DNA from 3 places in the Streptomyces sp. NPDC044002 genome. Region 3 is predicted to be linked to each of the others. Evidence: riboswitches for the same ligand, from Rfam matches in the RefSeq annotation. Region 3 holds a riboswitch; each other region holds the start of a gene.

What was found. A riboswitch is a leader RNA that binds a small molecule or an ion and turns the genes downstream of it on or off. The one in region 3 is predicted to bind cobalamin.
Region 1: linked by a shared signal. The riboswitch ahead of metE (5-methyltetrahydropteroyltriglutamate--homocysteine S-methyltransferase) and the one ahead of AC07A6_RS02725 (ABC transporter substrate-binding protein) in region 3 are both predicted to bind cobalamin.
Region 2: linked by a shared signal. The riboswitch ahead of AC07A6_RS10285 (prenyltransferase/squalene oxidase repeat-containing protein) and the one ahead of AC07A6_RS02725 (ABC transporter substrate-binding protein) in region 3 are both predicted to bind cobalamin.

The regions. Positions count from the first base shown of each region.
Region 1 is NZ_JBWKEZ010000010.1:133,726-140,843, reverse strand. It holds gene AC07A6_RS10830 (CbtB domain-containing protein) at 204-431, shown strand; gene AC07A6_RS10825 (CbtA family protein) at 444-1,271, shown strand; gene metE (5-methyltetrahydropteroyltriglutamate--homocysteine S-methyltransferase) at 1,344-3,668, opposite strand; cobalamin riboswitch at 3,846-4,046, opposite strand; gene AC07A6_RS10815 (MFS transporter) at 4,073-5,278, opposite strand; gene AC07A6_RS10810 (DegT/DnrJ/EryC1/StrS family aminotransferase) at 5,324-6,631, opposite strand; gene AC07A6_RS10805 (NAD-dependent epimerase/dehydratase family protein) at 6,625-7,118, opposite strand, start outside.
Region 2 is NZ_JBWKEZ010000010.1:14,738-21,855, reverse strand. It holds gene AC07A6_RS10290 (DUF4430 domain-containing protein) at 1-473, shown strand, start outside; gene AC07A6_RS10285 (prenyltransferase/squalene oxidase repeat-containing protein) at 474-1,886, opposite strand; cobalamin riboswitch at 1,985-2,123, opposite strand; gene AC07A6_RS10280 (prenyltransferase/squalene oxidase repeat-containing protein) at 2,445-5,258, shown strand; gene AC07A6_RS10275 (hypothetical protein) at 5,255-6,199, shown strand; gene AC07A6_RS10270 (energy-coupling factor transporter transmembrane component T) at 6,204-7,118, shown strand, end outside.
Region 3 is NZ_JBWKEZ010000002.1:259,270-266,387, reverse strand. It holds gene AC07A6_RS02745 (hypothetical protein) at 104-583, shown strand; gene AC07A6_RS02740 (tetratricopeptide repeat protein) at 580-2,994, shown strand; gene AC07A6_RS02735 (hypothetical protein) at 3,132-3,578, shown strand; gene AC07A6_RS02730 (magnesium and cobalt transport protein CorA) at 3,575-4,843, shown strand; cobalamin riboswitch at 4,881-5,018, shown strand; gene AC07A6_RS02725 (ABC transporter substrate-binding protein) at 5,054-6,043, shown strand; gene AC07A6_RS02720 (FecCD family ABC transporter permease) at 6,040-7,059, shown strand; gene AC07A6_RS02715 (ABC transporter ATP-binding protein) at 7,056-7,118, shown strand, end outside.

The DNA of each region.
Region 1 (7,118 bases), on a different contig from region 3:
AGGCCCGCGGGGTTGTAGCGTCACGGCGACATAAAGACATAGCGACGACGGCGAGACGGAAGTCCGGTGTGAATCCGGCATGGTCGCGCCACTGTGTGCTGCGTCGGCTCCCCTCCCCGGGGTGGCGGCGCGGCGAGTCAGACCCGAGGACCGTCGTACCGCACCACCACATGGGACGCGTTGTTCCCCGAGGAGGTTCCACCATGGCCGAGGCCCTCGCTTCCGCTGCCGTACCCGCCCCCGCCCTCTCGCCGTCCGCGCCGCTGCCCGTCAAGGCCGTGCTGCCCTGGGCGCTGTTCGTCGGCCTGCTGATGCTCGTGGCCCTGTACTTCGTCGGCGCGGAGCAGGGCGCCACCGCCGTGTTCTCCGGCGAGGGCGTCCACGAGTGGGTGCACGACGGCCGTCACCTGCTCGGCTTCCCCTGCCACTGAGAGGCGCGCACCATGTACGCCTCCACTGTCAGAGGTCTGCTGGTCCGCGGCATGCTCGCGGGCCTGATCGCCGGTCTGTTCGCCTTCGCCGTCGCCTACGTGGTCGGTGAGCCCCCGGTGCGGGGCTCCATCGCCGTCGAGGAGGCGGCGGCCGCCAAGGAAGCCGCTCCCGCGGCCGGCCACGCCGGTCACGGCGGCGGCGACGCCCCCGCCGCCGCGGAGGAAGAAGAACTCGTCAGCCGGCCCGTCCAGTCCACCGTCGGTCTCGCCACCGGCGTGCTGGTCTACGGGGTCGCGCTGGGCGGCATCGCCTCCCTCGCGTTCTCCTTCGCCCTGGGCCGCGTGGGCCGGTTCAGCCCCCGGGCCACGGCCGCCCTCACCGCCGGGGGCGCGTTCACGCTGGTCTACCTGGTGCCGTTCCTGAAGTACCCGGCGACCCCGCCGGCCGTCGGGAACCCGGACACCATCGGCCAGCGCACCACGCTGTTCTTCCTGATGATCCTGCTCAGCGTCCTGCTGGGCGTCGGCGCGATCGTCCTGGGCCGGCGCCTGGCGCCGCGCCTGGGCAACTGGAACGCGACCCTGGCGGCCGGGGCGGGCTTCGTCGTCGCCACCGGGCTGGCCTTCCTGGTGCTCCCGGACAACACCGACGCCGTCAAGGCCGAGTTCCCCGCGGCCCTGCTGTGGGACTTCCGGGTCGCCTCGGTGGCCGTCCAGCTCGTGCTGTGGGCCGTGTTCGGGATCGTCTTCGGGGTCCTCGCGCAGCGCCTGCCGGCCCTGCGCGCCGATGCCGCCGGTGCGGAGGCCGCGGCACCCCGCCCGGCGTCGGCCCTCGTCTGACCGCGCGCCGCGCACACCTTCGGAGCCCTGCCTCCCCGGACGTCCGGGAAGGCAGGGCTCCGTTCATGTGGGTCAGCCGCGTCCGCCGGTGAGGCCGGCGCGGACCTCACGGGCGGCGGCCACCAGGTTCTCCAGGGAGGCCCGGGTCTCCGCCCAGCCGCGGGTCTTCAGGCCGCAGTCGGGGTTGACCCACAGCCGCTCGGCCGGGACGGCCTCCAGGCCGGTGCGCAGCAGGCCGGCGGCGTCCCCGGCGCTCGGGACGCGCGGGGAGTGGATGTCCCAGACGCCGGGGCCGGCTTCGCGGAGGTAGCCGTGGGCGGCGAGTTCGCGGGCGACCTGCATGTGCGAGCGGGCGGCTTCCAGGCTGATGACGTCGGCGTCGAGGTCGTCGATGGCCTGGACGATGTCGCCGAACTCGGCGTAGCACATGTGGGTGTGGATCTGCGTGTCCGGCCGGACCCCGCTGGTGGTGAGCCGGAAGGACTCGGTGGCCCAGTCCAGGTAGGCCGCGTGGTCGGCGGCCCGCAGCGGGAGGGTCTCGCGCAGGGCGGGCTCGTCGACCTGGATCACCGGCGTGCCGGCCGCCTCCAGGTCGGCCACCTCGTCGCGCAGGGCGAGGGCCACTTGGCGGGCGGTGTCGCCGAGGGGCTGGTCGTCGCGTACGAAGGACCAGGCGAGCATGGTGACGGGGCCGGTCAGCATGCCCTTGACCGGCTTGGCCGTCAGGGACTGGGCGTAGGAGGTCCAGCGGACGGTCATCGGCTCGGGGCGGGAGATGTCGCCGGCCAGGACCGGGGGCCGGACGTAGCGGGTGCCGTAGGACTGCACCCATCCGTGCTGTGTGGCCAGGTAGCCGGTGAGCCGTTCGGCGAAGTACTGGACCATGTCGTTGCGTTCGGGTTCGCCGTGCACCAGGACGTCGAGGCCGGTCTTCTCCTGGAAGGCGACGACCTCCTCGATCTCGCCCTTGATGCGCGCCTCGTAGCCGGCGGTGTCGATCCGGCCGGCCCGCAGGTCCGCGCGGGCCGCCCGCAGCTCGTCGGTCTGCGGGAAGGAACCGATCGTGGTGGTCGGCAGCAGCGGCAGGCCCAGGCGGGCCCGTTGGGCGGCGGTGCGCTCGGCATAGGGCTGGGAGCGGCGGCCGTCGGCGTCGGTGATCGCCCGGGTGCGGTCCCGTACGGCCGGGTCGTGGGTGAGGGCGGATGCGGCGCGGGAGGCCAGGTCGGCCCGGTTCGCCGCGAGTTCGGCGGTGATGGCGTCCGTGCCCTGGGCCAGGCCGCGGGCCAGGACGGAGATCTCCCGGGTCTTCTGGCGGGCGAAGGCGAGCCAGCGGCGGACCTGCGTGTCGATGTCCCGCTCGGCGGAGGCGTCGAGCGGGACGTGCAGCAGGGAGCAGGAGGCGGCGACGTCAACCCGGTCGGCGAGGCCGAGGAGGGTACCGAGGGTGGTCAGGGACCTCTGGTAGTCGTTGATCCAGATGTTGCGGCCGTTGACCACGCCCGCGACGAGGCGCTTGCCGGGCAGGCCGCCCACGGAGGCCAGGTCGTCGAGGTTGGCCGCGCCGCTGTCGGTGAAGTCGAGCCCGAGGCCCTCGACCGGGGAGGCCGCGAGGATCCGGAGGGCGTCACCGAGCCTGCCGAAGTACGAGGCGACCAGCAGCCTGGAGCGGTCGGTCAGGGCGCCGAGCTCTCGGTACGCGCGGGCGGCGGCGTTCAGCTCCGCCGGGGTGCGGTCCTGCACGAGCGCGGGCTCGTCGAGCTGGACCCATTCCGCTCCGGCGGCCCGCAGGGCGGCGAGGACCTCCGCGTAGACGGGCAGCAGCCGGTCCAGCAGGGTGATCGGCTGGAAGTCGGGGGCCACGCCCGGGGCCGGCTTGGCCAGCAGCAGGTAGGTGACCGGCCCGACGAGGACCGGGCGGGCCGTGTGTCCGAGCGCGAGGGCCTCCCGCAGTTCGGCGACCTGCTTGCCGGGGTCCGCGGTGAAGACGGTGTCCGGGCCCAGTTCGGGGACCAGGTAGTGGTAGTTGGTGTCGAACCACTTGGTCATTTCCAGCGGGGCGACGTCCTGGGTGCCGCGCGCCATGGCGAAGTAGCCGTCGAGCGCGTCGGCCGCGACGGCCTCGCGGTGCCGGGCGGGGACGGCGCCGACCATGACGCTGGTGTCGAGCACGTGGTCGTAGTACGAGAAGTCACCGGTCGGGATCTCGGTGATACCGGCCTCGGCCAGCTGCTGCCAGTTCGAACGGCGCAGGCCGGCTGCGGTCTCCCGGAGGGCTTCGGCGCTGACGCGGCCCTTCCAATAGCCCTCGACGGCCTTCTTCAGTTCGCGGCTCTGGCCCTGGCGGGGGTAGCCGTACACGGTGGCTCGTGCTGCCGCGGCTGCGGGCTTCGCTGTCACGGAACTCTCCTTCGCGAGATGTGTCCAGGAACGTCCCGGCAACGGGACGCGGACGCGAAGGGAACGCCAGAGCGTACGGACCGCGCTGCGGGAATGCAGCGGGCGCCGCTCGCTGTGCACGCCGACCCGCCCACGAGGTCACCGGGATGTCCGTACGCGGAACGGTCCGCGTACGGGCAGCGGGCAGGTCTTCGGACTCGCGGGCACGCCTGCCGGTCTCCCGGCGGGCACCTACTGGCCGTCGCTTCCCAGGACCGTTGTCCGGTCCCAGTGCGTATGACGGCGGTCGTTCCCGCTCACCGCTGCGGGGCAGTCCCGGATTCCCACCGGGTTCCCTCTTACGACGCATCCCGCCTGGCGGACGGGGCGAACCAGCTGCACCGGCCACCCTAGCCGACGCGGCGTCAGGGGCGGTGCAGCCGGGGGGCCAGGGCTGCCATCGCCGCCATCAGCGCCGGCAGCACCAGCATCGCCCACCGCAGGGTCGTCGCCTCCGCGAGGGCGCCGATGACCGGGGGGCCCGCGAGGAAGCCGACGTAGCCGACGGCCGAGACGGCGGCGATGGAGGAGCCGGTGTGCCCGGGCCGCAGGCCGGCCGCGTGGGCGAAGACGAGGGGGATGACCGCGGCCATGCCCAGGCCGAGCAGGGTGTACCCGACGAAGCCCGCCGTGGTCGTCGCGTCGAGGATCGGGATCAGGGCGCCGGTGCCCGCGACCACGGCGCACAGGAAGGTGAAGCGGGCCGTGCCGAGGCGGGCGCGCAGCCGGTCGGCGGTGAGGCGGCCGACGACCATGCCCGCGGAGAAGACGGCGTACCCGAGGCCCGCGGCGCCCGCGGAGGCTCCGGTCTCCTCCTTCAGGTAGACGGCGCCCCAGTCGTTGACGACCCCCTCCCCCATCAGGGCGCAGAACGCCACGAGCCCGGGGATCCACAGGCCCGGACCGGGCAGGGCCAGCAGGGGGCCGGTCCTGGACGGGCCGCCGGTCCGCGGCGGTTCGGGGGCGAGGGCCGTGGCCGCCGTCCCCGCGACCGCCAGCAGTACGAGGGCGGTCACCGTGAAGTGGGCCCGGATGCCGACGCCGGCGGAGGCCGCGAGGCCGCCCGCCGTGGCGCCGGCGATGCCGCCGAGGCTGAACATGGCGTGGAAGCCGCCGAGCACGGGGCGCCCGTAGGCACGTTCGACCAGGACGCCCTGGGTGTTCATCGCGACGTCGACGGCCGTGTTGCCGCAGGCGAACACGGCCAGGGCCACCGTCAGCACCGCGAGGTCCGGGACGAACGGCAGGCTCGCGAGCGCGCCCAGGTAGGCGGCCATGCCGGTGCACAGGACCCTGCGGCTGCCGTACCTGGCCACCAGGCCGCCGACCAGCGGCAGCCCCGCGAAGGCGCCGCCGCTCAGGCCGACGAGGGCCACGGCCAGTTCCCCGGCGGACAGGTCCAGCCGGCTCTGGACGCCGGGTACCCGGGACGCCCAGGTGGCGAAGGCCGCCCCGGTGACGAAGAAGACCGCGCAGACGGCCAGCCGCATCGTCCGCGGGCGCGGACTGCGGGCGCGGGCGGGCGGCGCCGTGCGTCCGGCCGCCGTCCCGGGCTCGGGCTCGTTGCGCATCTGCGTCCGTCCCCTTGTCGTTCGTGTCCTGTCCGTCCCGGCCCGTCAGTGCGCCGGGCCGGCCGTCCGCCGGGTCAGGTCGATCAGCGCGTCCCGCTCCTCGACGAGAACCTTGTACAGGACCTCGGCGTAACGGTGCATCGTCGTCGCGTCGTTGGGCGGGCCGAAGGAGCTGAGGCTCTGTCCGAGGACCAGGCGGCGCAGGCAGACCTCCTCGCTGACGGGGTACTGCGCCGGATCGTAGTGGTGGCCGGGGCGTGCGTGTCCGCAGCTCCAGGGGCAGCCGCGGCCGTAGCCGCGGAGCTCCTGGAACAGGGTCTGTCCGGGTACCGGCTGCGGCTGCCAGCGCGTGATGTGCAGGCCCTCGGCGTTCACCGCCCGGGCGAGGGCGTCGCGGAAGGCGGCGACGGGGAGGCCGTCGAGACCGAGCTCCTCGGGCACGACGAGCAGCGGGTAGAAGAAGTACACGTGCGTGCGGTCCTCGGGGACGGCGGGCGTGCGGATGCCGGGTACGCCGGCCAGGGCCCGCGTGAGGGCGGCCCCGTTGGCCTGCCGGACGCGGGACATCTGCGGCAGGCGGGTGAGCTGGGACCGGGCGAACGCGGCCGCGAGGACATCGATCCGGTAGTTCCAGCCCATGATGCGGGCGTTGTAGTCGCGGCTCTGGCCCGGGAGTTCCTCGCCGAACATCAGCACCCGCCGGGCCAGCCGCTGCTGTTCCTCGTCGCGCGTCGCGAACAGGCCGCCCTCGCCGAGGGCGGAGAGGGTCTTGGACCCGTTGAGGCTGGCGCCGCTCAGGGTGCCGAGGGACCCGACGGGGCGGCCCCGGTACTCGGCGCCGTGTGCCTGGGAGGCGTCCTCGATGAGGGCGAGGCCGTGCCGGTCCGTGATCGCCCGCAGGGCGTCGTAGTCGGCGGGCAGGCCGTTGAGGTCCACGGCGACGACGGCGCGGGTGCGGTCGGTGATCCGCTCCTCGATCCGGGCGGGGTCGATGTTGAAGGTGGTGGGGTCGGTGTCCACGAACACCGGGATCGCGTTGGCCTGGAGCACGCAGGAGGCCGAGGCTAGGAAGGTGTCGGCGGGCACGAGCACCTCGTCGCCCGGCTCGACTCCCGCGGCCGCGATCGCCATGTGCAGGGCCGCGGTGCCGGAATTGGCGGCGAGGACGTGCGGCATGCCGGTGTACTCGGCCCAGGCTTCTTCCAGGTCGCTCACCGTGCGCATGGGCCAGTGCCAGGGGGTCGCCCCGTCCATCGCGTCGAGCACGGCCTTGCGGTCGGCGTCGGTGATGTGCGGCCAGGGGGCCGCCTCCCCCGGGGAGAGCAGCGGTGCCCCTCCGTCGACGGCTAGCACGTCCTGGCCTCCAGGCTCCGGCGCGCCGGGGTCTCCCGGCGGAAGACCGCCCTGGCGGTGGGGAGTTCGGGGAACGGTCCGAGCAGGGCCGCCAGGCAGGCGAGGCCTTCGGCCAGGGTGATCCGGGGAGCGAAGCCGAGCCCTCGCAGCCGGGTGGTGTCGGCGAGGAGCGTGAAGCTGTCGGCCAGGCTGGAAGGGTCGGCTTCCAGCAGTGCGGGGCGGCCGGTCGCCTTCCCCACCGACTCGGCGAGCTCGCGCATGGAGACGGCGGTGCCGGTGCCCAGGTTGTAGGTCTCGCCGTCGGCGCCCCGGTCGGCGAGGGTGATCAGTGCCCGGCAGAGGTCCTCGACGTGGATGAAGTCGCGGCGCTTGCGGTCGATGTCGCCGACCACCGGGATGGGCCGCTCGTTGAGGTGCCAGCGCAGGAACTGCGAGACCTCTCCGCCCGCCCGGCGCGGGTCTTCGCCGGGGCCGTAGACGACGAAGG
Region 2 (7,118 bases), on a different contig from region 3:
CCCGCCGCTCCGTGATCACCGCGGTCGCCCTCGGGCTCGCTCTCGCCGGCGCTCCGGCCGTGGCCGAGGCCGCCCCCCAGCCGAACACGAACGCGGCCGTCAAGGTCGGCCTGACCGTTCAGGGCCCCGACGGGCTGCTGTTCAAGGGCAAGATCAAGACCAAGGGCCACGACGTCACGACGGCCACGGGCGGCACCCACAAGTGCGACGGCACCAACGGCGGCGCCAACCCGTCCAAGGTCCCCACCCCGACCGCAGCGCTCGACGACGCGGCCCGCCTGAACTACTTCGCGTGGGACGGTACTTGGTACACGTCCTTCGACGACTTCTCCGTCGACACCATAAAGGACGTCAGCGGCGGCGGCTCCGCCTACTGGAGCATCGCCGTCAACGGCACCCCCACGCCGGTGGGCGGCTGCCAGTTCAAGCTCAATGCCGGCGATCAGGTGTCCTTCACCTGGACGTCCTTCTAGTCAGGAACCCCACCGCAGGGCGATGGTGTCGCCCAGGTTGACGACCTTGTCGCGGACGGCGCCGGCGAACGAGGACCCGTCCACGCTCACCTTCCACGTGCCGGAGCCGCTGTTGGCCTTGCCGTTGACGTCGGTGACGGTGCCGGTGCCGGACGAGGGCGTGACGCCGGTGACGCAACCGGACGGAGCGGCGGCGGTCACCGCCGCGTCGAGGACGTCGCCGAGCGTGGTGGTCGTACCGGTCGGCGTGAACGCCACCGAGCAGACCTTGAGGCTGCCGGCCCCGTCGTCGACCGTCAGCGCGAGCTTCGTCGCCGTACCGGCCGTGAAGGCGGACTGGGACACCCACTGCGGGGCGCCGGGGGTGACCGGGACGGGCGGGGCCGTGGTGAAGCCTCCGCCGGCCACGGCACGCAGCGCGTCGATGGAGGAGTAGGCCGAGGGCGCGGTGTCGGAGGGCTTGTACTTGAAGCCGCCCGCCGGGTTGTACTGATTGGCGATCAGAAAATCGATCGGGGTCTTGCCGCTGCCGGTGAGGAAAGCACCCGTCTGCGGGTTGAACCCGCAGGCGTTCAGTCCGGCGACGCCCCAGCCGTTGGAGCTGGTGTTGACCCCGTAGAGGGAGTTGAACGCGCCGCTACCGGAGACGAGCCTGCTCTTGAGGAAGTTCTTCGCCTGGACGACGTCGGCGTCGGTGTTCGGGACACCGGACACGCACAGGGCGGCCATGGCCGCACCGGTCATGTCGACGTCGCTCGCGGAGTTCAGGACGGTCGGGTTGCCCTCGGCCTTGTTGAAGGTCCAGCCGCCGTCCACGTGCTGGTTGGCACGGATGCGGGTGACCATCGAGTCGGTCAGCGCCTGCGGTACCCGGGCACCTCCGGCCTGGGTCTTGGCTCCGCCCAGCGAAAGGGCCGCGAAGACGGTGCCGTTGAAGTTCCCGGACGGGCCGAAGTAACCGGCCTCGGCCGTCTGCCAGTACGAGTAGATGTCGGCTATCAGATTGCGGGAGGCCGAGACGCGCGCCGGGTCGATACCGGCGGCGTAGGCGTTGAGCGTGCCGCGCTCGTAGTCGGTGACCACCGGGGAGGCCTGCGGCCAGCCCGCCGTCGACAGCAGGTTGCGGTAGACGGTGCGCGCGTTCTTCGTGGTGTCGCCGCCGGGGTAGACGTCGGCGACGGCCGTGCCGGCTGCCGCGAACGCACCGAACGCCCACTCGTTGGACAGGCCACTGCCCGCGTACGAACCATCGGCAGCCTGAAGGGACTTGAGATAGCTCACACCGTTCGTCCTGGACGTGGCGATCTGCGCGGGCGAGGAGGTCGCGGAGGCGGGCAGCGTGGTCAGGACGAGCGCGCCGAGCGCGGCGGGCGCCACGAACACGAGGCGGCGCGGGGTACGGATACGGGACATGGCCTGCTCCTGGAAATGAGGGACGCCGACCCGACCGCAGCTCTCGCAGGCGGGCAGCCCGGAGCTCGGTGGCGGCCGTCCGAACGCGTGGTACGGCTTGAGATGTGCCTCGCCAGATGGGCATTCGGGCTCGGTGACGGCCCCCTGCCGTCCCACACCGCTGCGCGTCAGCCCCGGATTCGCACCGGGTTCCCCCATGTGGCAGCCCAGGACGCTACCCGAGTGATCAAGGGTCTGCCAGCCGATGCGCGGTGGATCCGTCAGAGGGTTCTCGTGCCTTGCCGCGTGAGACGCAGACCACCTTGACGGTGTGTCAATCCGCGTGGTCCACTCCGACCGATAAGCACTCAGCTCCAGGGGAAGCCGGTCGAAATCCGGCGCTGACCCGCAACCGTAGGCCCGGCACCGCCGGGCGAGTCGGAATGCCTGGAGCCGGATTCTGCAGCGAGAAACGCCGTCGCGGACTACGGCGTGGTTCGAAACGGCTCCCCCGTGGCCCCACGGGCTGTGGAGCCCTTTGCCACGCACTGGTCCGCCCGGCTGACACGAGGGGCCGTGGTGGGGACCGCACAGCAAGCAGAGCGACACCCGGGAAGCAAGGGGCTGCTGTCGCTCGTATCGGCGGCGCTGCTGGCCTTCGCCGCGAGCGCGGCCTTCGCCGGCGCAGCGGCACCTGCCTCGGCCGACCCGATCGAGCGGTGCACGGCCACCACCGGGGCGATCGTCGCCGTGGACTTCGGCCCGTTCGGCGGCAAGGTGGAGAAGGGCTGCGACACCACCCCCACCACCGGCTACGAGCTGCTGCAGACCGCCGGGTTCACCATGACGGGCACCGTCCACGACGGGCCCGCCTTCCTCTGCCGCATCGGCAAGGGCACCGGCACCCAGTACCCGACCCCCGACAAGGAACCCTGCGTCCTCACGCCCCAGGCCACCGCCTACTGGTCGTACTGGACGGCCTCGCCCGGGCAGCGCAAGTGGTCCTACAGCCAGCAAGGGGCCATGGCCCGGAACCCGAAGCCGGGCGACGTGGAGGCCTGGGTGTACGGCGGCACGGACATCGCCGGCACCAAGGGCAGGCCGTCCTTCTCCCCGGACGACGTCCGCGGCTACTCCACCCCCGACCCCACCGTCCCGATGGCCCCGCCCCGGGTGCCGGCCGGACGCATCGACGTACCCGCGGCCGCCCGCTGGGTCACCGGGACGCTGACGGACGGGGAGCGCGTCGTCGACGAGGGCTCCACGGCCCCCAACCACTTCCTCTCCACGGAGGCCGTCTTCGCCCTCGCGGCGGCCGACCGCAAGAGCCCGGCGGCGAAGAAGACCGCCGATTTCCTCGCGACGCCCGCGCAGACGGACGCGTACGCCTACCCGGCCGGCAGGGACGGCATCCCGGACGCCACCGCCGCGGCCCGGCTCGCGCTGGTCGCCGAGGCCACCGGCAAGGACCCGCGCGCGTTCGGCGGGCACGACCTGCTCGGCGACCTGGTCACGTACGCCTGCCCCCGCGACATCGGCGACGGCGAGACGGTCGAAGGCTGCTTCACCAAGGGCGACTTCCGTACGACCGGGCAGGCCGACGCCCAGGCCATGGCCATGATCGCGCTGGTCAACGCGGGTATGACCCCGCCCCCCGGCTCCGTGGCCCGGCTGACCGCCCTGCAGTGCGAGGACGGCGGATTCACCAGCGTCCTCATCCGGCCCGGCAGTCCCGGGTGCGAGAGCGAGGCCGGCGCCACCGGCCTGATCACCCTGGCCCTGGAGCGGGCCGGCGGCCACGAGGCGGTGCTCCAGAAGGCCCGGAACCACCTGAAGCGGTCCCAGCTGGCGACCGGCGCCTGGCCCGCGGTCTCCTACGAGACGACCGGCAACCCGGCCGCCACCGCCTGGGCCGCCCAGGCGCTGCGCGCCCTCGGCGACGAGGCGTTCGCGGACGCCGGCGTCTCCTGGCTCTCCGGGCACCAGCTCCCGGCGGGCGGATTCGGCTTCGCCGAGGACGACACCGAGCCGAGGCTCCACCCCACCGCGGCGGCTGCCCTCGCGGGCGCCGGCGGTGACCTCGTCTCGTTGACCGCCAAGCCGGCCGAACCGCCGACCCCGACCACGCCGCCTACCCCCACCACTCCACCCACCCCGACCACGCCACCTACCCCGAGCACACCGCCGGCCGGTGAAGGGCCCGACCTGCAGAAGGGCGCCGCGTACCTGACGGCCCCCTCCCGCCTGGTCCAAGGCCGCTTCTACGAGAGCCGGCCCGAATCCGGATTCGCCGACTACGGCCTGACCATCGACGGCGCGTACGCGCTCGCCGCCACAGGCGGGGACAACGCCGCCCTGCGCAACATCGTCGACTTCATGGACAAGGGCGGCAAGGACGGCCAGAAGCGGGGCATCCACGACTGGACCCTCGTGGGCACCAAGTACGAGAACGGCGGCTCCATCGGCAAGGCGGCGGTGCTCGCCCAGGCCGTGGGCCGCGATCCGCGGAACTTCGGCGGCCAGGACCTGATCGCCGCCCTCGCGAAGATCACCTGCCAGGCGAAGACCTCGACCGTCCAGCAGTGCGCGGCCAAGGGCAACTACGCCTACGCCACTTCCGTCTTCAAGCAGTCCCTCGGTGTCATGGCCCAGCTCCGCGCCGGCGAGAAGGCCGCCGCGGCCGATCCGGCCGCCTACCTCAAGAGCCTCCAGACCCCGTCCGGCGCCTGGGTCAGCCTGATCGGCGAACCCAGCGGCCCCGAAGTGGACTCGACCGCCATGGCCGCCATGACCGTGGACCTGCTGCCCGACGCCGGCTCCCAGGCGGCGGTGGACAAGGCACTCGCCTGGCTGGCCACCCAGCAGAAGGAGGACGGCGGCTTCCCGGGCGCCGCCGGGAACTCCGTCAACTCCGCGGCCCTGGCCGTCCAGGGGCTGTCGCTGGACGCGCCCAAGTACGGCGCCCAGATCGCCAAGGCCCGCGCGTTCCTGGCGAGCCAGCAGAACGGCGACGGCGGCTTCAACGTGGCCAAGGGCGGCCAGACCGGCTCCGACCTCCGCGCCTCCGCCCAGGCCGTCGGCGGCGCCACCGGCATCTCCTTCGGCACGCTGACCCGCGACCTGACCGGCACCACCCCCCAGCCCGTGCCCGGCATCTCCGGAGGAACGTCCGGTGGTACCTCGGGCGGCAACGGCTCGCCCGTCATCGTGACGCCGGGCGAGAACGGCGGCGGCACGGGCTCCGCGGGTGGCTCCGGGGCTGGTGGCGGTCCCCTCGCGTCCACCGGAGCCCGGGTCGGCACGCTCGCCGCGGCCGCGCTGGTCCTGACCCTCGGCGGCTGGGGCGTCACCCGTGCCGCGAAGCGCCACCGCCGGCCGGGAGCGGGAGCATGAGCCGCGACCGCGCCGTGCGCGCCTTCGCCCGGGCCGCCGCCGCGCTGGGGCTGACGGTGGCGGCCTTCGCCGCCACCGCTGCCCCGGCCGGCGCCGCGCCGCAGCCGATGGCTCAGTGCACCACCTCTTCGGGGGTCGTCCTCGCCGTGGACTTCAGCCACTGGGGCGGCCCCGTCTACCGCTCCTGCGGCACCACCCCCACGACGGGCCACGAGCTCCTCAACCAGGGTGGCTGGGCCACGACCGGCACCGGCCACGACGGACCTGCCTTCATCTGCCGGATCGGCTACAGCGGACACCAGGGCGGCAAGCAGTACCCGACCCCGCAGCAGGACGACTGCGTCCTGACCCCGCCGGCGTCCGCCTACTGGTCGTACTGGCACGCCGATCCGGGCCAGAACGCCTGGGAGTACAGCCAGTTGGGCGCCATGCTCTACAAGCCGAAGCCGGGCAGCGTCGATCTGTGGATGTTCGGCGGCACGAACGTCGAAGGCACGGAGGGCCGTCCCACCGTCACCCCCGATCAGCTCCGCGCCAAGAACACCCGGCCCACCGGGGTCCCCGCGCCCCAGGACACCCGCACCGCGGCGCCGCTGCCGCCGGACGTCAACACCGGGCCCAGGCCGGAGAACCCGCCTCCGGCCGGCCCGCAGGCGACAGCGACGGCGACGGCGACGCCGCCCGGCCCCGCGGCACCGGAAAGTCCCCCGGCCCTGGCGAGCCCTTCGGACAGCGTCCCGCCCGCGCCCTCCGCGCCACCGTCCTCGTCCGGTGCTCCGGCCGTGGCCGCGCCCGGCCCCCAGGTGGTCGAAGCGGCGCCCGCCGCCGATGCGAAGCACGATGCCGGCTCGTACCTGCCCGCCGTCGCCACCGGTGCGCTGGTGCTGCTCATCGGCGCCGCGGCCGTGTACGCGGCCGCGCGCCGCCGTCGTACGGAGTAGCGGCGTGCCACGCACCACCACCTCGACGCAGGCGGCGAAGGCCTCCCCGTCCGGCACCGCGCCGGACACGGGCGGCCGCCGCCTGCCGCGCACCCTGCACCCCGTCGCCTGGTGGATCTGGGCCCTCGCACTGGCCACCGCCGTGAGCCGCACCAACAACCCGCTGCTGCTCTTCCTCGTCCTCGCGGTCCTCGGCTACGTCATCACCATGCGACGCACCGAGGCGCCCTGGGCCCGCGGCTTCAAGTACTACTTGTACCTCGCGCTGACCGTCGTCACGATCCGCGTCACCTTCCGCGCGGTCTTCGCCACGGGCATCACCCCCCGCGACCACTTCCTCTTCTCCCTGCCCCGCATCCCCACGCCCGACTGGTACGCGGGCATCCAGCTCGGCGGGCCCGTTTCCCTGGAAGCCCTGCTCTCCGCGGCGACGGACGGGCTCCGCCTCGCCTGCATGCTGTGCTGCATCGGCGCCGCCAACACCCTCGCCAACCCCAAACGGGCCCTCCGTGTCCTGCCCGGCGCCCTGTACGAGCTGGGGGTGGCCGTCACCGTCTCCCTCAGCGTCGCCCCGCAGCTCGTCCAGAGCGTGCAGCGCGTCCACCGCGCCAAGCGGCTCCGGGCAGGACGCCCGAAGGGCCTGCGCGCCCTGCGCGGCGTCATCGTTCCCGTCCTGGAGGACGCCCTCGAACGGTCCCTGCGCCTGGCCGCCGCCATGGACTCCCGCGGCTACGGCCGGGCCGGTACCGCCACCCGCCGCTCCCGCCGCCTGACCGGCGCCCTGATGCTGCTCGGCATGTGCGGCCTGTGCGCCGGGGCGTACGGACTGCTCGACGCGACCGCGCCGAAGCCGCTCGGGCTCCCGGCCATGGGCGCCGGGGCCGTGCTGTGCTTCGCCGGGCTGCGCCTGGGCGGCCGC
Region 3 (7,118 bases):
GGGACAGGGTGGGGACAAGCCGGTGGTGTGCCCCGCAGGAGGGCGAAGAGCGCGATTTCCTCATGGGAGGCCACGCGCGTCCCTATGCTCCTCTGCTGACGCCATGAGCCTGCCTGTGGGGGACGCCTTGGACCCGGAAGCACTCGACCTCGCCGACAGGGCGGGAACCCTGCTCGTACAGCAGGTGCCCTCCGGCAACTGGGAGCGTGTCTGCGCCGCAGTGGTGCGGCTGTGGCGCCGGTACCGCCGGGAGGATGCCGACATGGTCGAGAGCGGGCTCGCCGAGACGCGCGACGAACTCCTCGTGTCCGGCGCCGCCGCCGACCTGGTGGCCCGGCGCACGGCGGTCACGGCCTGGCAGATGCGGTTCCGGGCGCTCCTGGCGGCGGGGCCCGCGCCGGCCGCCGAGCTGCGGACACTCGTGGCCGGCGGCTTCCTGCTGCCGGCCACCGGTCAGGAGCAGGCGTACACCGGCGACGTGACCATGAAGGCGGTGGCGGAGGACCACGGCACCGTCCACCAGCTCGGTCAGGGCGTCATGAACGTCACCGCCGGATCCCGGGCGCGGATCGAGGGCCGGTGAACCAGGAGCCCGAACCGGTCGGCTCCGGTATGCACTTCACCACCCATGTGAGCGGCACGGGCCAGGCCTTGGTGGCCGGCCGCGACATGATCGTGTTCGACGGGCCCGCCCCGGTTGCCATGGCCGCTCTGCCGCAGGCACCCGCGTACCTGGTCGGGCGCGCCGAGCAGCTCGACGCCCTGAGCGAGTTCCTCCTCGCCGCCCCCGAGGGGCCCGGCTTCACCAACATCGCGCTGATCACCGGGTTCGCCGGCTCCGGAAAGCAGGCCCTCGCCACGGCTGCCGCCCGGCAGGCACTGCAGAGGGGGCGCTTCACCGGAGGCGTCGTCTTCGTGGACCTGGAGCACGACGATGGCCGGCCCCTCAGCCGCGGTCAGGCACTGGCCTCGGCCCTCTTCTCGCTCGGAATGCGGCACTCCGCCGAAACGGGCGAGTCCGACGCCGAACGCACCGCCCTCTACCGCTCCCTGCTCCACGACCATGCCGCCGCGCGCGGTCCGGTCCTGGTGGTCGCCGACAACGCCTCCCGGCCCGACCAGGTGGACCTCCTGGTGCCCGGCAGCGGTGAGCACCGGCTCCTGGTCACCAGCCGTGAACTGCTGCCGATCGTCGGCGCACGCACCGTGGTGACGGAGCCGCTCGATCCGGCCGACTCGTTCCTGCTGCTGCACCACGCCGTCGAGCAGCGGCGCCTCTCCCGCATCGGCTCCGTCGAGTCCATCACACCGCAGGAGATGAACCACCTCCACAGGCTGCTGGAGCTGAGCGGGTACCTGCCCGGTGCCATCACGGCGATCGCGCACCATTTCTCGCAGGACGGCGGGCTGACCGCGAAGGAACTCCTCGACAAGCTGACCAATGAACTCGACTCCTACAGGGCGGGCGGCCGCGCGGACGGGCCGAGGCTGGGCCCCCTGCGGCGCGGCTTCGACGAGACCTACCTGCGCCTCGGTCCCGAAGCCGCGGAACTGCTGCCCCTGCTCGGTCTGGTGACCGGTCCGGACATCACGTCGCGGCAGGCGGGCCACCTCGCCGGTCCGGACCGGGACGACATCCGTTCCCGGCTCGCCGCTCTCGCCCGGGCGCACCTCGTGGCGGAGGAGCGGGTCGGCTCCGACCGCTGGCGACTGCACCCCCACGCCCGCCGCGAGGCCACGGCCCTGGCCCGACGGCTCCCGCAGGCTGTCCGGGAGGCGGCGCAGCGGCGGCTGCTCGACGAGTACGCGCGGATGGCCCGGATCGCCGTCGAAGACACGAACGGCGCGGGCTCCGCCCTTCACCTGCGTGCGGGACGCAAGGCCTCCCGGGAGTGGTTCGAAGCCGAATGCGCCAACCTCGTCTCGGGCGTGGACATGGCAGTGTCGGCCGGACTCGACCGGCACGCCGCGGAACTCGCCCTGCCGGTGTGCCGGCTGCTGTTGCACCACCACCGCTTCGACGAGCTGGCGACCTGCGCGAAGGCGGGAGTGGGCGCGGCCAGACGTGCGGGCGACCGGACGACCGAGGCGGAAATGCTGAACGTCCGGGGCGGCTGGCTGCGGAAGCTGGGCGGGCACCAGGAGGCGCTGGGCCAGTACACGGAGGCCCACGACATCTTCGCCGCACTGGGCGACCGGCCGGGACGCGCCAAGACCCTCGGGAACATCGCCGGCATCCACTACGAGCGGGGTGAGTTCGAGCGGGCGTACGTCATCTACCGGGAGGTGGCGGCCGAGTTCCTCGCGCTGGGCGACACCCGCCTCGAAGCCATGTGTCTGAAGAACGCCGGCGACACGCTGGTCGCCGCCGACGAGTTCGATGCCGCGCGGCACGCCTACACGGAAGCGATCAAGGTGTACCGGCAGCGCGGGGACCTGGACGGCGAGGCCGAAGTACTGAACTCCCTCGGCGAACTCGTGAGCTTCGCGGGGCAGACACAAGAGGCCCTGTCTTACCACAAGCGCGCGTTGCAGCTGGCCGAAGCCGCAGAGAACACCGGCCTCCAGGGCGCGGCACTCTGCGGGGCCGGCCAGTGCCTGATCGACGGAACGGCCCGCCAGCGGCGCGAGGCCCTCCGGATGCTGCAGAGGGCCGCCGATCTCCTGGAGGAATCGGGGAACCTGCGTGCCCACGCCGCCGTCTGCGGCAGGATCGGCCGGCACTTCTACGACGCGCGCAAGTACGCCAAGGCCATCGAATACCTCCACCGGGCCGGCATCGTCCTCCTGCGTGAGTTCAAGGACACCGACGCGGCCGCCGTGCCGCTCGGCCTGATGGACCAGGCCCGCCGGGCGATGGAGGAACGGGGCCTCCTCAGAACACCGCTCAACTACCTCAGGGGTCAACACCCCCCTCGCTCCTGGGAGGTCGGGCCGGCCCACGTGTTCACTGCCGAGCCCAAGCCGTGGGCCGAAGGCCTGTCCGAAGACTGAACCGCGGGCGCCCGCCCGGCCGGAGGTCCTCCCGCGGCCCGGCCGTCCTCCGGCAGAGGTCATTTCCACGGATCGAGGCACCCGCGGCACCGCCGATCGGTACATTGCGTGGTCCACGCAATCGCCGGGGAGGAAGCATGCTGACAGAGGCGCTGGCGGCGGTGGCCGCGTCGTGCGCTACCGCAGTGATCCAGGCTGCCGGGACCGACGCCTGGGCGGGTCTCCGGCACCGCCTGGCGGCCCTGATGGGCGACGGCGACGTCCAGCGGGCCGCCGCTGAACTGGAGCGGCTCGAACGGACGGCCCAGGTGATCGCCGACGCCCCGCCCGAACAGTCCGCCCGGATCCGCATCCTGCAGGAGGGGAGCTGGCAGGCACGCCTCGAAGACCTGCTGGAGTCCCGGGCGGGAGCGGCGCGGGAAGCGGTGGCCGAGGAGCTGCGCGGCATCGTCGCGTCCCTGAGCGAGGGCGGGGCCTCGACGCACAAGACCTGGAGCGGCGACGTCCGCCAGGTCGCCAAGGCGTCCGGCCAGGCGCGCGTGTACCAACTCGGCCAAGGCGAAATGAACATCTCGGGATCATGAACACGGAAGAATCGCGCAGCATCAGCGTCAACATTGAGGCGGCCGACGACAGCCGCGTCTACCAGGTCGCCCAGGGGAACATGTTCATCGGACGGGACCCCGTCGAGGTGACGGCCCGGAAGCTGGCGGCCCTGCCGGTCTCCAAGGCGGCCGAGATGCTCGGAGAGATGTCCGCGGAGGAGCGCGCCTCGGTCGTCGCGACCATGGAAACCGGTCCGGCGGCGGCACGGATGGCGCTCCTGGAATCGTCGGTGGCAGTGGACGTCCTGTTGTCCATCGACGAGCTGCTCGCCGTCGAACGGCTGCTGGCCATGGACGCGGTGAGCGCCCGGCGCCTTGCGCTGGCGGCACCGCAGACGTGGTGTACGGGGCTCTTTTCCAGACTGACGTTGGAACAGACGCTCCGACTGGTCGGAGAACTCGACGGAGGGGGGAAGTTCACCTTCCAGCTCGACGTCCTGGAGGGCTTCGCCACACGTCTCCCCACCGATGTCATGACCACCCTGCTGTCATCCGGCGGAATGCCGCCCGGGACGGCCGCACGCGTCCTGCGGGCAGTGACCGGCCAGGAGTTCGTCACCTGGCTGCTGATCGGCAATCCGAGCGCCCGGCTCGCGCTCCTCGACCACATGCCCCTCGAATTCCTCACGACCGCCGTCGTCGCCCTGTGGGAACCGCCGGAGGAACTGCGCCTCCTGTGTACGGCCAAGGGCGTCGGCCTGCCACAGGTCGCCGACGTCCTGAGCGCGCTGCGGCCGCACCGGCTGGTCGAGCTGGTCACCGGTTCCGACCTCGGATTCGGCGTCTACGAGGCGTTCTCGCCCGACACCCGGGTCGGTCTCCTCCGGTACATGGACGACCGGCGGCTGGCCGACCTCCTGCAGCGCTACGAGGAGGGGCCCCTCGTGGAACGCGTTTCCGGGATGCTGCTGGCGGACGAGTTCAGCGGCAGGGCCCATCACGTCCACCGCCATCTGGCGGCCGCACTCGTCGTGTCGACGATCGACGCCGACCACCTGCTGGAGTCCCTTCCGCGCCATCAAGCCGCCGCCGTCTGGGACTCCCGGTGGGCCCACGGCGTGGCCCGCACCCTCGAAACCTACGACGCCGACGCCGGGTACGGGGAACTGAAGCAGCTCCCGCAGATGCGGAAGGCGGAGGTCGTCTGGCACTTGTCCGCGGAGCTCCGGGCTCGGCTGCGGGACAGGGCGGACAACCTCTCCGACGACCAACTGCTCCGCGACGGGGGACGGCCGCTCTCCTGAGTCCGTCACCACCCCTTCCGGGCGTGACGACCGCATCTGGCAGACTTGGCCGGGTTGTCCCGGCGGTGCAGGACAGGAAACCGGTGTGAATCCGGTGCGGTCCCGCCACTGTGACCGGCCGCCGCGTGCGCGTGGGGGCCGGGAGTCAGACACTGACGCACCGCCTCTTCACTTCGACCGGGGACGAGGATCCCCCGGAGAGGCCTCACCATGTCGCGTGTCCGCGCCGCCGTGCGCTCCTTCCTGCCCTTCGCCCTTGTCGTGCCGCTCGCCGCCTGCGGCGGGCCGTCCGGGGCCGAGGGGCCCGGAGCCGGGGCGCAGGCCGCGCCCGGGTTCCCGTACACCGTCACCAACTGCGGTGTCAGCAGCACCTACCAGGCGCCGCCCGAGCGCGCCGTCACCATGAACCAGCACGCCACCGAGATCATGCTCGCCCTCGGACTCCAGGACCGGATGGCCGGCACCGCCTACCTCGACGACTCCGTGCTGCCCGCCTACCGGCCCGCCTACGACAGGATCAAGGTGCTGGCGAAGGAGTACCCGTCGAAGGAGGTGCTGCTCGGCGCCAACCCCGACTTCGTGTACGGAGGTTACGCCAGCGCCTTCGACAAGGGGCAGGGCCGGGACCGCGAAACGCTGGCCAAGGCAGGCATCGGAACCCGGCTGAGCGTGGAGTACTGCACCCAGGGACCGGTCGGGCTCCAACAGCTGAAGACCGAGATCACCGAGGTCGCCCGGACCTTCGGCGTGCCCGAGCGCGGCGAGGCGCTCGTGCGGGAGGAACAGCGGCGCGTCGACGCCGTCACCGCACGGGTCAAGGACCGGGCCCGGCCGTCGGTCTTCGTCTACGACTCCGGCGAGGCCTCCGCCTTCACCTCGGGAGGCAGCGGCATCGGCAACGAGATCGTCTCCCTCGCCGGGGGCGCGAACGTGTTCGCCGACCTCAAGGACACCTTCGGCGACGTGCCGTGGGAGAAGGTCATCGAGCGCGCGCCCGAGGTCGTCCTCATCTACGACTACGGCGGCACCACCGTGGAGGCCAAGAAGCAGCGCCTGTTGAACGACCCGGCGCTGGCGGAGGTTCCCGCCGTCAAGAACCGGCGGTTCGTGGTGCTGCCGCTCTCCTCCGCCGTGCTCGGCGTGCGCGTCGCCGACGCCGTCGAGTCCCTCGGCCGCCAGCTGCACCCCGACGCCCCGTGAGGCGCGGGCTCCCGCTGGTGCTGCTCACCGCCGCGCTCGCCGTCTCGATGGTGGCCGGGCTGGCCCTGGGGGCCGTACGGATCCCGCCCGGCCAGGTCCTCGACATCGTCCTCGGCGGGCCCGGCGCACGAGGGGCCTTCGCCTCCATCGTCTGGGACGTGCGGATGCCGCGCGTCCTGCTCGGAGCCGTCGTCGGGGCCGGGCTGGCCGTGGCCGGAGCCGTGCTCCAGGCCCTCGTGCGCAACCCGCTCGCCGACCCCTTCCTGCTCGGGGCCTCCTCCGGGGCCTCGACGGGGGCGGTGCTGGTCATCGTGTCCGGCGCGGGCGCTGCCGGAGCCGTGGGCGGGGCCGGGCTGCCGGCCGCCGCCTTCGCCGGGTCCATGGCCGCACTCGTCGCCGTCTACGCCCTGGCCCGCCGCGGCGGAACCATGACCACCGGCCGGCTGATCCTGGCCGGGGTCGCCGTGCAGTACATCCTGTCCGCGCTGACCAGCCTGATCCTCGTCCTGTCAGCCAAACCCGACCAGCTGCGCACCGCCCTGTTCTGGACCCTGGGCGGTCTCGGCGCGGCCCGCTGGGACGAACTCGCCCTGCCGGCCGCCGCGCTGATCGCCGGCACCGCCGCGCTCACCGCCCTGGCCCGGCCGCTGGACCTGCTGCTCGCGGGGGAGGAGGGCGCGCGCACCCTCGGCCTGGACACCGGCCGCTTCCGGGCGGCCGTGTTCGTGCTCACCTCCCTCGTGGTCGGGGTGCTCGTCGCCTACAGCGGGGCCATCGGCTTCGTCGGCCTGATGGTCCCGCACGCCGCCCGGATGGCCGTCGGCGCCGGCCACCGGGCACTGCTGCCCGTGGCCGCGCTCGCCGGGGCCGTCTTCCTGGTCCTGGCCGACCTGGTCGCCCGTACCGCGGCGGCCCCCGAGGAGGTCCCGGTCGGGGTGGTCACCGCGCTGGTGGGCGGGCCGTTCTTCCTGTGGATGCTGCGCCGCACCAGCCGCACCGAGGGGGTGGCGGGATGACGCGCCGACCGGCGGAACTCACCGTCGAGGCCCTGCGTTACGCAGTGGACGGGCACACC